2 regions of the Nonomuraea sp. NPDC000554 genome follow, and region 1 is predicted to be linked to the other one. Evidence: riboswitches for the same ligand, from Rfam matches in the RefSeq annotation. Region 1 holds a riboswitch; the other holds the start of a gene.
What was found. Region 1 has a riboswitch for thiamine pyrophosphate ahead of ABT294_RS30660 (purine-cytosine permease family protein). Riboswitches for the same ligand answer to the same signal wherever they lie in the genome.
Positions count from the first base shown of each region.

Region 2: linked by a shared signal. The riboswitch ahead of tenA (thiaminase II) and the one ahead of ABT294_RS30660 (purine-cytosine permease family protein) in region 1 are both predicted to bind thiamine pyrophosphate.

Region 1 is NZ_JBEPDC010000018.1:102,916-109,934, forward strand. It holds gene ABT294_RS30645 (hypothetical protein) at 1-65, opposite strand, end outside; gene ABT294_RS30650 (hypothetical protein) at 537-833, shown strand; gene ABT294_RS30655 (DUF2690 domain-containing protein) at 890-1,360, opposite strand; TPP riboswitch at 1,599-1,711, shown strand; gene ABT294_RS30660 (purine-cytosine permease family protein) at 1,702-3,036, shown strand; gene ABT294_RS30665 (methylated-DNA--[protein]-cysteine S-methyltransferase) at 3,002-3,574, opposite strand; gene ABT294_RS30670 (sensor histidine kinase) at 3,661-5,529, shown strand; gene ABT294_RS30675 (ATP-binding protein) at 5,672-6,103, shown strand; gene ABT294_RS30680 (YidC/Oxa1 family membrane protein insertase) at 6,113-6,754, opposite strand; gene ABT294_RS30685 (DUF6412 domain-containing protein) at 6,805-7,019, opposite strand, start outside.
Region 2 is NZ_JBEPDC010000014.1:184,750-191,768, forward strand. It holds gene ABT294_RS26225 (GbsR/MarR family transcriptional regulator) at 45-992, shown strand; gene ABT294_RS26230 (NmrA family NAD(P)-binding protein) at 1,151-1,984, opposite strand; TPP riboswitch at 2,040-2,135, shown strand; gene tenA (thiaminase II) at 2,125-2,805, shown strand; gene ABT294_RS26240 (MerR family transcriptional regulator) at 2,922-3,281, opposite strand; gene ABT294_RS26245 (zinc-binding dehydrogenase) at 3,293-4,231, opposite strand; gene ABT294_RS26250 (TetR/AcrR family transcriptional regulator) at 4,441-4,962, shown strand; gene ABT294_RS26255 (MFS transporter) at 4,892-5,467, shown strand; gene ABT294_RS26260 (NAD(P)/FAD-dependent oxidoreductase) at 5,424-6,377, opposite strand; gene ABT294_RS26265 (helix-turn-helix domain-containing protein) at 6,449-7,019, shown strand, end outside.

The DNA.
Region 1 (7,019 bases):
GAGCTGAGCGCGCCGGAGATGCGACCCCAGATGTTCTGCTCGGCCCGCCATCGCAGGCCGTCCATGCGCACCAGAACTCCCCGGGGAGACTCGTCCTCCGCGCCGGCGTGATGACCGACCGCCCAGGCGGTGTCTGGACCCGTCGCCGCCACATCGTTCAGAGCGGTGGCGTACTGCTCACCGTCCGGCTCCACCGACTGCCATTCAGGCGTCGAAACCAGAGAGGCCGTCGGGGACGACTGCGGTGCCGCGCTCGACGCGGACGTCTTCGGTTGGCCTGCTGAAGCCGGCGGGCCGACCACCGGTGATGGTTCGGCCGTGCACGCCGCCAGCCCGAGCACGCAAGCGATCACTACCGTTCGGCTACGCGTGATCTTCATGCCGACGGATTGTGGCAGAGCCTCAGCTTTCTGGGCGGCGGGGCAATAGTGCCCACAGGGCCGGGAGCGATCGAGGACCGGGGGAGGGCCCGGCAGCGAACTATGGTGGATGGAGAGAGCGCATCAAGCCGAATCGGAGTTCCGGGGGAGGCTGCGATGAGGGAGCACTTCGTCTGGGTGACGACGCGCCGCATCAAGCCGGGCACGTTGGAGGAGTTCGAAAGGGCGTGGCGCCCGAGCCCGTACCCGCAGGGTCTGCGCCACGCCTACGCGTACTGGTCCGAGGACGAGCAGGAGATCACCGGGGTGTCGTTGTGGGACACCAAGGAAGAGTGCGACTCCTGGCGGACCTCCGAGGCCGAGACGCGTCGACGTGAGGCCATGGCCCCCTACGTCGTCGCGGAGCGGGAAGGCTTCTACCGCGGCCGCGAGCTCGCCGTCCCCGTACGGTAGCCGCGGTGCGGCCGGTCCCACCCGAACCGCCGCGGGCGTGAAAGGCCGGGTAGGGCTTACCGGGCAGTCCCGGGGCACGCCATCGCGGTCTTCCCGTGCCCGGAGTCCTTCACGGTGCGGCCGGTTGACGCCTCGGCCCAGGCGTACACGCATCTCCCGGAGGCCACCGCCAACATCGGCCCCCAGTGCCGTCCGCCCTTGCCCGCCGTATACCTGCGGTAGGACGTCTTCCCCTTCTCCTTGAGATCGGTGGCGAGCAGGATGGCGCCGGTCGCCTCCGGGGAAACCTTGATCACGCCCCAGGCCGCCTTACAGGTGCGCGACCACATGAGCGTGACGTCGCCGACGTCCTCGTTGTTGACGTAGGTGAGCAGGTCCGCTGTCTTGATCACGCGGGAGGAGCGGGCGCAGCCCGTCTTGTACGGGTCCTTGCCGGTGTAGTCGACCGCGGTCGCGCCGGCGGGGGTGCTCGCGAGGAGCGTGGTCGAGGCGGCGAGCAATGCGGTGGCGAGGATTCGGATCGTCACGCGGGCGACTCCTTGGCTGGGGCTGTTGAAGATCATCGGAGCCTAACCGGATCAGGCGTCACATTTCGGAGATCGCGGAAAATGCCGACATCTGGTCCCACTGGCCGACGACGTGCCCAGCACCGTGTCCTTCGGCGAACGTCCAACCGAGCAACCGGGGAGTAGCCGGGGCGGGGTAGTTGAATGCGGGCGAATAGTGCATCATGGGGGCGCGAGCTGGGATGATCCCGGCTTTGCGACCAACCCCCGCGGGAGCTTGGGGCAACCAGGCTGAGAGGGCAGCTACCGCTGCTGCCGACCGCATGAACCTGTCCGGGTAATGCCGGCGTAGGGAGTGTGCGATGACGCATGGCGTCAACGAAGTTCCGCTGACCCTCGACGAGGCTCCCCCGAAGACTCTCGGCGTGCTCGACCAGGGCGCGCTCTGGGCCAACCTCGGGGTCAGCCTCCTCGGCTTCTCCGGCGCGCTGTTCCTGCTCGACCCGCTCCAGGGCACGCCGCTCAGCCTCACCGCGGCGCTCGTGGCGACGGTCGTCGGCAGCCTGATCGGCACGGCCATGGTGGGCCTGGCGGCGGTGCCGGGCACGCAGACGGGCCGGCCCGCGATGGTGCTGCTCCGCGGCCTGTTCGGGACGCGGATCTCCTACGTCCCGACCGTGCTGAACATCGTCCAGATGCTCGGCTGGGGGGCGTTCGAGCTGTGGGTGATCGCCAAGGCCGCCACGGCGATCTTCGGGACCGCCGTGCCCTACCAGGTGTGGGTGATCGCCGCGGGCGTGCTGACCACCGCGCTGACGATCTGGCCGCTCGGCGCGATCAGGCTGCTGCGTAGGTACGTCACGGCCGGCGTGATCGTGGCGCTGGTCTGGTTCGCCGTGGTCTTCCTGAGCAAGGCGCAGCCGCAGACCGGCGGGTCCTGGACGGCCTTCGCCCCTGCCGTCGACTACGTGATCGCGCTGTCGGTCTCGTGGGTGCCGATGGCGGCCGACTTCGCCAGGCACTCCCGCTCCAGCCGCGCCGCGTTCACCGGCGTGGTCGGCGGCTACACCCTGGCCCAGGTGGCCTGCCTCGGCCTCGGTGTCTACGCGGTGGCCATCGCCGGGGCCGGCGCGGTCTTCCAGGACAGCACCGCCGTCTTCGAGCCGTTCATCGCGGCGCCGCTCGGCGCGCTCTTCTTCGGCATCCTGGTGCTACGCGAGACCGACCAGTCCTTCGCCAACGTCTACTCGACCACCATCTCCCTGCAGAACCTCATGCCCAGGGTGGACCGGCGGATCTTCTCCACCGCCATCGGCGTGATCACGGTCGCCATCGCCCTGGTCGTGGACGTGACCTCGTACGGGGCGTTCCTGGGCGTGATCGGCGCCGTCTTCGTGCCGATGTTCGCGGTGCTCGCCGTCGACTACTTCCTGCTCGGCGGCTCGACCTGGTGGAACACCGCCGAGGACGCCCCTGCGCGGTGGTCCATGGTGGCGCCCTGGGCGCTCGGCTTCGTCGCCTACTGGCTGACCACCTCGACCCCCACCGTGAAGGGGTGGGACGCGTTCTGGGTGTCGGCGCGCGAGGCCATCGGCTTCACCAGGCAGCCCTGGATGAACGGGGCGCTCGGCGCGGCGGTGGTGGCCGCGCTCGTGACGCTGCTCATCGGGCTGCTGAGGCGCGCCGCTCGACGTTGAGCAGGTGCTGCTTGGCGGCCACGCCCCCCGCGTAGTCGCCGAGCCCGCCGTCGGCGTGCACGACCCGGTGGCACGGCACGATCACGCAGACGGGGTTGGCGCCGAGCGCGTTGCCGACCGCGCGCAGCGCGCGCGGCCTGCCGATGCGCTCGCCGATCTCCTCCAGGGTCGTGGTCGTGCCGTACGGCACCGCCATCGTCTTCTGCAGGACCGTACGCGCGAAGGGCGTGGCCAGCGCCAGATCGACCGGCGTGGCGAAGGTGCGCAGCCGACCCGAGAAGTACGCGTCGAGCTCCCTGCGCACCGGGTCGAGCCTGCCGGGATCGGGGCCGACGAACGTACCGACATGCCGGATGATCTGCTCGAACACCCGGTCCTCCGGCTCGAAGCTGCACGCCGCGAGGCCCTTGCCCGTCACGGCCAGCACCAGCCTGCCGACGGCGCCGTCGTAGGTGCCGAGCGCGATGTCGGGTGGCGCCTCTCCGCGATAGGTGGAGGAGGTAACCCGCAACAGGGCATCGAGGTCATTGCTCGACATACCCTCACCCTCCTCGGAAAGCCGTGACCGCAGCGTATCGGACGGATCGCCCGTCGGCGGCACGACGCCACAGGCACTATGGAGGTGTGGGGGACTACAGGGCCAGTAGTGACCAGGAAACGGCAAGTGCGGTACTCGCCAGTTCGCCCAACGCGGTGGTCGCGCTCGACAGGGACCAGACCGTCCTCGTCTGGAACCTCGCCGCGGAGCGGCTCTTCGGCTGGACCGCCGAGGAGGTGCTCGGCCGCAGGGTGCCGATCGTCCCGGGCGAGCTGACGGCGGAGCACAACGCGGTGCTCGAACGCGTGCGGACGGGCGGGCAGGTGTCGCTGCGCACCAAGCGGGTCCGGAGCGACGGCACCGTGCTCGACCTGCGGGTCGACATCAGCGCGCTGCGGCAGGGCAGCTCGGTGGCGGGGTACGTGTGCGTCCACCACCTGGCCGAGGCCGACGAGGCCGCCGGGCAGCGCATGGCTCGCCGCGCCCGGCTGGTGCGCAGGCTCACGGACGTGGTGGGCGACATCAACGCCGAGCTGGAGCTGCCGGCGGTTCTCGACCGCATCTCCGCCAGCCTGACCGAGCTGACCGGCGCCGACGCGGGCGGCTTCGTGCTCATCGAGGGCGACCTGCTCCGGCTGGTCAGCACGTACCAGCTGCCCGACTCTCTCAGAGGCACCGTCACGGACCTGCACACGAGCCTGGTCGGCAAGCTCTTACGCACGGGCAAGACCGTCATGCTGGAGTCGCAGGGGCTCGACGAGCTGGTGTGGGCCGAGCTGAGCGGCCTGCACACGATCGCGCTCGGCCTGGCCGCCGTCGGCGGCCGACCCTACGGGGCGCTGTACGCGCTGTTCGCCAGGCGCAAACCGGGCCACGTGGAGCTGGAACTGCTGGAGCTGCTCGCCGGGCATGCGGGCATCGCCGTCGGCAACGCGATGGCCTACCAGGACGCGGTCCGGCAGCGCGCACACGAGCGGGCGATCTTCGACGCCAGCGCCGACGGCATCGCCGTGCTCGACGGAGCCGGGCGGGTGCTGCGCTGGAACCCCGCCGCGGCCGAGATCACCGCCATGTCCGCCGACTCCGTGATCGGCGGGCGCCCGCCCTTCCCCGTGCCGGACCCGGGCGAGAAGCTGACCTTCCAGCTCGACACCGGCCGCTGGCTGGACGTCGTCAGCGCGCGCATCGAGGAGACGGGCGAGCTCGTCGTCGACTTCCGGGACGTGTCCACGGCCAAGGCGCTGGAGGAGGCCAAGGACCTGTTCCTGGCCACCACCAGCCACGAGCTGCGGACCCCGATCACGATCGTGCGCGGGTTCGCGAGCACGCTCGCCTCGCGCTGGGACAAGCTGAGCGACGACGAGCGGCGCTCGGCCGTCCACACGATCGCCGAGCGGTCCAGGTCGCTCGCGCAGCTCATGGACCACCTGCTGCTCGGCGCCCGCGCGGGTGCGGAGGAGCCGGCCGTGCGGGTGGAGACGTTCGACCTGGCGGAGCGGATCAGCGCGGCCACGCTCGGCCTGCCCGTGCTGTCCGACAGGCACCGGGTGGAGGTGCGGGTCCCCGACGGCCTGCCGCTCGTGCGGGGCGACGCGCTGGCGACCGACATCGTCCTCGGGCAGCTCCTGGAGAACGCGTTCAAGTACTCGCCTGAGGGCGGGCTGATCGGCGTCCAGGCGTGGGCGGAGGACGGCACGGTGATCGTGGTGGTCGACGACGAGGGCGTCGGCATCGCCGCGCGCGACCGTGAGCGGATCTTCGATCGGTTCGTCCAGGCCGACAGCGGCGACCGCAGGAGGTTCGGCGGCGTCGGGCTCGGCCTCTACATCGTGCGCAGCCTCGCCAGGGCCCAGGGCGGGGACGTGAGCGCGCATCCGCGCCCCGGAGGGGGCACCAGGATGAGGCTCGTCATGGGCCGTGCTCCCACTATCGGATCCGACACACCGATGCGGTAACGAGGTGGTCACGGATGCGCTGATCTATCGTCCAATGTGTACAAGCTGTGATCGAGATGCGGTTTCTGGGATTGAGTAACGGGGCATTTCGGTCGTACCGGGGTGTGTTCCCACGGGGGGCACTGGGAGCGGGGAGGTGGGTGTGTCAAGCGTGGTGCTGCTGCCGTACGCGCCGTCCAGTGTCGCCGTCGCCCGCCAGCGTCTAAGTACTGACCTGCAGGATTGCGGGGTTTTCGCCTCAGCGATCGACGATGCCGTCCTCGTGGTGAGCGAGCTGCTGAGCAACGCCCTGAGGCACGCGCATCCGCTGCCCTCGGGGATGGTCAGGGTGGCCTGGCTGCGAAGCGAAGATCATGTAGAGGTGGCGGTGAGCGATGGCGGTGCGGCGACCGAGCCGCGCGCGTCCCGCCCCACTCTGTCCTCCCTCGGCGGACGAGGGCTGGGCATCGTCGAGTACGTCGCGGAGAGCTGGGGAGTCCGCCACGAAGGCGACACCACCACGGTGTGGGCGATCCTGCCCGCCCCCAACGGAAAGATGAACGGGCAGGTCCACGCCCTGAGAGAGGCCGGGTAGCCGACGGTCTCAGAGTGGCCGGGCGGCGAGTACGGCCCGCTCCCCGGCCGTCCACGCCGTGGAGACCAGCAGGTAGAGCGCGGCCGCCAGCGGGAGCACCGTCGCGGCCAGCACGGCACCGAACGGAGCCAGCGGCAGCAGCCTCCGCACGAGCTCCGGCTGCTCCTCGGAAACCTTGATCCTGCGGGACGCGAGCCAGGCCACGACCGCGATCAGCGCGATGACCACCGCGAAGACCAAAACCGGCCAGCTGACCAGACCGAAATTAGCGACGACGCCCGCGACCTGCTGGCCGAGCGGAGCGCCGAAGAGCTGGTGCCCGGCCAGCGCCGTGGGATGCGTGGCCACCCGGAAGATCAGCCACATGAACGGCGCCTGCGCCAGCCCGGGAAGGATCCCGGCGAAGGGCGAACTGCCCTCCTTCGCGTAGAGCGCCGACATCTCCTTGGACAGCCGCTCCGGATTGCGTCCGTACCGCTTCTGCAGCTCTCGCAACTTGGGAGCCAGCCGCTCCTTGACGCGGGCGGCACGCGCCTGCCTGACGCCGAGCGGCAGCAGCAGGACCCGGACGGTCAGGGTGAACAGCACGATGCCGAGGGCGGCGTTGCCGCCCGACATGCCGATGACGAACGTGACGAGAGAATCGATCATGAGCCCTTCGATCAGGAGATGGGATCGGGGCTCGTGCGCGGAGCCCCGCTTCAGCCGGAAGCGGGGCGCGGTGACGGGGCTCTCGGACGCGGCCTCCCGGCCGCGTCGGGGTCACGCTGACGCTGGAACGCCGTACGCCTGGCGTAGACCAGCGGAAAACCGGGCCGCGCCGAGCCGCTCACAGGCAGCAAGGTCGCGGCCCACGTGGCCAGCAGCAGGATCGCCACCATGGTGACGCCCACCAGCCACGGGTCGAACAGGAACA
Region 2 (7,019 bases), on a different contig from region 1:
GGTGAACGCACCCGTGAACCCCGAACCGACAGGAGGGCGAGCCGATGCCCGGAGGCAGGCTGACCCACGAGCATCGCCGGCAGATCGCGATCTGGCTGGCCGAAGGGCTGGGATACGCCGAGATCGCCAGGCGGCTGGGCAGGCCCACGTCCACGATCAGCCGCGAAGTGGCACGCAACAGCGCGCCCGGCGGCTACCTGGCCGACCGCGCCCAGCAGGCCGCCGGGCAGCGCGCCCGCCGCAGACCAGTTCAGGCCACGGAGCCACCGGTCGACGGGCGGCCGGCCGAGTCCGTGCGCGGTTTCGTGGAGCAGTTCGCGACGCTGCTGGTCGGAACCGGCCTTTCCCGGATGCCCGCTCGCGTGTTCGTCTGCCTGCTCACCTCCGACTCCGGGGGCCTGACGTCCGCCGAGCTCGTACGCCAGCTGCAGGTCAGCCCGGCGTCGGTGTCCAAGGCCATCGGCTACCTCGAGGGGATCGAGCTGGTCAGGCGCACACAGGGTTCCGGCCGCCGCGAGCGGTACGTCATCGACGACGACGTCTGGCTCCGGGCGTTCAAAGCCGACACCGGGGCACACGCCGAGGTCGCGGAGGCCGCGCGGCACGGGATCGACATCTTCGGCGTCGGCACGCCCGCCGGCACCCGGCTGGGCCAGATGGCTCGGTTCTTCACCTGGATCAGCGAGCAGATGAACGACAGCGGCCTGACCGACGCCGTCATGCACGACGCGCTGACAGTGCTGGCCGCGCTGGTGTACGCCGCTCGGCCACTCACCATGGACGAACTCGCCACGGCACTGGGCTGGCCCATCCAGCGGGCGGCCGACGCCCTGGACGCGATCGGCCGTCGTCCGATCCTCTCCGACCCGCTCACCGTGGAGCAGGTCGGGCGCGGCGCGTACGCCGTCACCCCGAGGTCTGACCGCCTGAGCTCCGCGCAACGCGACGCACTGATCGTCAGTCCGTGCTCGACCCGAGGGAGTCGAAAATGACGAGGCCGGACAGACGTCGCAACCGCGATCCCTCCGGCCACACCCGCGCGGCGGCCGCGCCTCGTTCGGTGCGAGGGCGGACTTGCTTCACGGTCCTCCACGATTCAGCGCGGAAGGACCACCATCCACTCCCTGGTCGGTATCACGGCGGATCCGCGTCAGCGGAAGTCGTCCGCGTGCTCTTCCGCCCACGAGCGGAACGTCCGCGCCGGGCGGCCGAGCAGCCGTTCCACGGTGTCGGTCACCCGCTCGGGCGAGTCCACGAACCCCGCCCACGCCTTCAGCCTGGCCGCCACGAACTCGGCGTCCCCCCAGGCCGCCGTCAGTTGCTCGCGCGCGGTCTCCGGCGGCAGGTCCTCCCATCGCACCTCGCGCCCGATCGCCTCGCCGATGATCCGCACCTGCTCGGCATGGGTGAGGGACTCGGGGCCTGTGAGCACGTATCCGGCCCTGTCGTGCCCGGCGGAGGTGAGGACGTGGACGGCGACGGCCGCGATGTCGCGCTCGTGGATCAGCGACCTGGACGCCTGCCCGTACGGCCACCGCACGACCCCCTGCCTGACCTGGTCGGCCCAGCCGAGCGTGTTGGTGGCGAAGTCGATGGGCCGCAGGAACGTCCATCTCAATCCGGACTTTCGGATCTGCCGCTCGATCTCCTGGTGGAAGATCGTGGGCTGCTCACCGTCCTCGAGGTCGGGGACGTCGGTCGACAGGTACACGACGCGTCGGGCGTGCCGGGCAATCGCGTCCACCACGCCCGGTTGCACGGGAAGCCGCGGCCACATCAGGTAGACGCTCTCCACGTCGCGCAGCGCGGGCTCCAGCGTCGACGGGGACGACAGGTCGCCACGCGCCACCTCCACCCCTTCGGGAAGCGCGGCCCTGCCGGGGTCGCGCACCAGCGCGCGCACCTCGAGCCCCGCCTCGGCCAGCGAGGAGACGACGTGTCTGCCGACGCTTCCGGTCGCACCGGTCACCAGGATCTTGCTCATCCTGCGACCATAGAACCTCAAGCCGACTTGAGGTCAACCGCGGTCTGCTACTGTCGGTCGCGACGCGGGGTGCCCGGAGAACCGGGCTGAGATCACACCCGTAGAACCTGATCTAGTTCGTACTAGCGAAGGGACGTCGCATGTTCTGCGAGGAGATCTGGGCGCGCACGGCCAAACTGCTCGACGCGATCCACAGCCATCCGTTCAACGCCGCCCTCGGCGACGGCACCCTCGACAGGGACCGTTTCGCGTTCTACATCGTGCAGGACGGCCGCTACCTGGTGGCGTACGCCAAGGTGCTCGCGACGGCCTCGGTGCGCGCCACCGACCCCGCCGACGCTGCGTTCTTCGCCGGCAGCGCGCACACGGCGCTCGCCGTCGAGCGCGCCCTGCACACCGGCTACCTCGAGAAGTTCGGGCTGCAGGCCGACGAGGTGGCGGGCGTCGCCACCTCGCCGACCTGCCTGGCCTACGCGTCGTTCCTCCAGGCCACGGCGCTCGCCGCGCCCCTGCCCGTGCTCGCCGCCGCGGTGCTGCCGTGCTTCTGGGTGTACCAGGACGTCGGCGCGGCGCTGCTGGAACGCACGGCGGGTCGGCGCGACCATCCGTACCAGGCGTGGATCGCCACCTACTCCGACGCGGACTTCGCCGCCTCGGTGCAGCAGGCCAGAGCGATCGTCGACCGGCTGGCCGCCTCCGCCGACCCCGCGACACGCGAGGCGATGGCGGAGGCGTTCTGCCGGGCCACCGAGTACGAGTGGATGTTCTGGGACAGCGCGTGGCGGCTCGAAACCTGGCCCACGGCCCGCTGGCTCGGATAACTGTCGAGACGACGTCAGCCAACTCCTGCCGCTGCGGGACAAGATCCCGCCGATCCGCGGCCTGCGCGGTCACCGCGGCGGCTGTACGCCTTCGGACCTCACTTTGACAACCTCAGCTATTCTGCCAGGCGTTCTGCAAGTCGGTCGCGGATCCTCGTGGCGGCAGCGATGCGCTCGTCGAGGGCGGCCAGCCGGGCGCGAGCCTTCTCCAGCGCGAAGTGGCAGATCGGGCTGCCAGGCTGGGTGAAGTCGGCGGGCACCTCCCGGTCCAGCAGGTCGACGAAGGTCTGCACGTCGGTGAGGGTGAAGCCGAGGTTGAGCAGCTCCCGGATGTGGCGCACACGCTGCACGGCGCGCTCGTCGTAGTCGCGGTACCCGGCCGGGGACCGCCGTGGCTCCAGCAGCCCGTGCTGTTGGTACCAGCGCAGCGCCCGAGGGGTAGTGCCCGCGGCACGGGCGGCTTCTGCGATCCGCATGCCCCCCATGGTCACACACGGACGATGAGACCGCCGACGTAGCGTCCGGCCAGGAGGTCGATGAGCGCCTGCGGCGCGCTGTCCAAGCCTTCGACAACCGTGCACGGCTCGCGTAGCCCCAGCTTGCGCCACTCTTCGCGCAGGTGGGGATGGTCGGCCGCGGTGAACCCACGCAGGGTGATGCGCTTGCCGATCAGCGTCATCACGTCGAGCTCCACGGCGGCCGGGTCACCGCCGAGCTGGTGGGCCAGCGCTCCGCACAGCGCGATCCTGGCCCCTGGCCTGGCCAGCTGGACGGCCTCGCGTAGCTGGTGCCCGCCGACGGTGTCGAGCACCGCGTCCACTCCGTCGGGCGCCACATCGGCCATGCTGCCTGTGTGCCGGTCGTAGACGGCGTCGTAGCCGAGGTGGGCGGCGCGGTCGGGGGAGCCGGTGCTACCCACCACGCGGACCGCGCCCAGCAGGCGGGCGATGGGAGAGGCGATGCTGCCGACCGCGCCTGCCGCCCCCGTCACCAGGACTGTGTCGCCTGGCTGTACCTCTGCCGCGGCGCGCAAGCCCACGTAGGTGGTCAAGCCCTGTCCGAGGTGGCGCATCGCCTCCTCAGCGGAGGAGACCGGCTCGATCCGCTGGTAGGCGTCGACGACGGCGTATTCACGCCAGCCACGGCCGTGCCGCACCCAGTCACCGGGAGCCAGATCGGGATCGGTGGAGGCCACCACCTCGCCCACCGCAGGCCCGTACATGACCTCGCCCACCTGGTAGGCGGGCATCGGCGCCGCGGAACCACTCATGAGCGTGCGCATGGCGGCGGTGACGGCCATCCATCGGTTGCGCACCACCACCGGGCCGCTGATCGGGGACCGGGTCAGCTGGAAGAGGTTGAGCGTGACCGGCCGGCCAGTGGGGACGTGGGTGTCGAGGCGGACCTCGCGCGAGTCGAAAGCCACGCGCCGATCGTCGACCTTGACGCAGGCGTCAAGGTCAAGCCCAGCACTTCCCAAGCGTTGGAAAGCGGATCCGACAGCGCCGTCGCGGGGTGGCCCCCCGCTTATGGAACTCCGGCGTGACAGCGTCCAGGACCGACTCCTCATCGAACTCACGTGGACGTCCTGGGCGCGGAGAGGCGGCCTGTTGAGTTACCAGTTTCTATCGAGAGGTGGCCGCAGTCGTGGAACGGGCCAGGCGGCTGGCGGGCGCGGATCGCCGCGAGCAGGTGCTGAAGATCGCCGCAGCGGAGTTCGCGGCGCACGGGCTGCACGGGGTGTCCGCCGAGGTGATCGCTCGGAAGGCGGGCATCACGCACGCCTATGTCTTCCGCCTCTTCGGTACGAAGAAGCGACTGTTCCTTGAGGTCGTCCGCCGTGCCTTCGCCGCCATGGCCGGCGGCCTCGCCGAGGCCGCCGGTCCGGCCACGGGCCTGGAGGCGCTTGCGGCGATGGGGCGGCGTTACGACGCCGGCCCGGCCGACCGCACCCTGCTGCTGCTTCAGTTGCAGGCGTTCGCCGCGTGCGGCGACGCCGAGGTGCGCGCGGCGGTGCGGGTGAGCTTCGGCGAGTTGAGCCGAGTCCCGGACAACGGTCGCCGGCCGTCTGCTGGTGCCCACGCTGATGTTCATCGCCCTGATCGTCGCGGTGGTGGGCGGCCTCGGGGCGCCGCTGATCACCGCGGTGGCGGGTGAGTTCGGCGTCTCGCTGGCCGCGGCGCAGTGGACGCTCACCGCCCCGCTGCTGGTGGGCGCGATCGCCACCCCGGTCCTCGGGCGTCTTGGCACCGGGCCGCGCCGGCGTCAGGTCATCCTCGCCACCCTCGCCACGGTAGTGGCCGGCAGCCTGCTGACCGTGGTGCCGCCGTCGTTCGGCTGGTTGCCGGCCGGGCGGGTGGCCCAGGGCGCCGGCCTGGGCCTGACCGCGCTGATGATGGGCGTCTGGCGATCAGCCAGACCACCCTGTGGACCGGGAACCCGGCGCTCGCCTGCGTCCTGCCGCCGCCTGGGCCGGGGCGGCCTCGATGGCGGTGACGATGGTGGTCAGCCTGGTGCTGCGGCGTACCACCCAGGCGCGTCCGCGCTGATGGCGGCCTGTTGGCAGTGGTCGCCCTCCGCAGCCGGGTCCGAGCGCCCATCGTCGGATGGCTCGGTCATCAGCGCGAGTCCGCCGCGAGGTAGTCCTCGACGTCCCGCGTGACCTCCTCCTCGACCAGGTCGTTGTTGACGGCGATCGCGGCCGCCGATCCCATGCCGGCCGCGGTGACCACCTGCGCCCGCGGATTGACGACGTTGCCCGCCGCCCACACCCCCGGCACGCTGGTGCGGCCAGAGGGGTCGGTGCGCACCCAGCCGTTCTCGTCCCGCTCGCAGCCGAGGCCGGTCAGCAGGGCGTCGCGGGGGACCATGTGCGGGAAGACGAACACCGCGCTGCGCGGCACCTCCTGGCCGTCGGCCAGTTCCACCCCGCGCAACCGGTCGCCGTCGACCACCAGCCGCTTGACCTCGCCGTCGACGACGCGGACCCCACGGGCGGCCAGCCGCTCGCGTTCGTCGCCGGTCAGGTCGAGGACGTGCGGGAAGAAGACGATGTCGGCCGACCACTGCTGCAGCAGCAGCGCCTGGTGCACCGCGCCCGGGTGGCTGCCGAGCACCCCGATCGGCTCGTCGCGGACCTCGTAGCCGTGGCAGTACGGGCAGTGCAGCAGGTCCCTGCCCCACCGCTCCCGCACGCCGGGGAGCTCCGGCAGCTCGTCGCGCAGCCCGGTGGCCACCAGCACGCGGCGGGCCCCGAGCACCGGGCCCCCGGCCAGGTGCACCTGGAAGCCGTGGTCGATGTGGTCGTCGATGTGATCCACCCGGCCGTCGATCAAGCGCACGCCGTACTTGGCCACCTCCGCCCGGCCCACCTCCAGCAGGGACGCCGGGGGCATCCCGTCGCGGGACAGGAAGCCCTGCATGTGCGCGGCCGGGGCGTTGCGCGGCTCCCCGGTGTCCACCACCGCCACCCGGCGGCGGGCCCTGGCCAGCACCAGGGCGGCGTTCAGCCCGGCCGCGCCGGCACCGGCCACCACCACGTCGTACATCATGTCGTTCGTCGTCTCGCTCATGGCCCCCAGCCTGCGACCTCCGGCCCGCTGACGGCAATCTCTGTTGCCGTTTCCGGGACAAATGCGGTGCAATGGGAGGCGTGGAGCACTCACCAGCCATCGCCCAGGCGCTCGCCGAAGTCGGCCCCCGCCTCAAGCGCCTGCGCACCCGGCGCGGCGTCACCCTGGCCGCCCTGGCCGAGGCCACCGGCATCTCCAAGAGCACGCTGTCGCGGCTGGAGTCCGGCCAGCGCCGCCCCAGCCTGGAACTCCTGCTCCCCATCGCCCAGGCCCACCAGGTTCCCCTGGACGAGCTGGTCGGCGCCCCCGAAGTCGGTGATCCCCGCGTCCGTCTCACGCCCAGGCGGGTGAACGGCAACGTCGTGCTGCCCCTGACGCGGCAGCCCGGCCCGCTACAGACCTTCAAGATGGTCATCCCGGTCGGCCGGAACACCCCCGAGCCCTGCACCCACGAGGGCTACGAATGGCTCTACGTCCTCTCCGGACACCTGCGTCTGATCCTGGCCGACCGCGATCTGGTGCTGGGTCCGGGGGAGGCCGCCGAGTTCGACACCCGCCTGCCGCACTGGTTCGGCAGCACCGGCGACGGCCCCGTCGAAGTTCTCAGCCTCTTCGGGCGGCAGGGCGAGCGCATCCACGTCC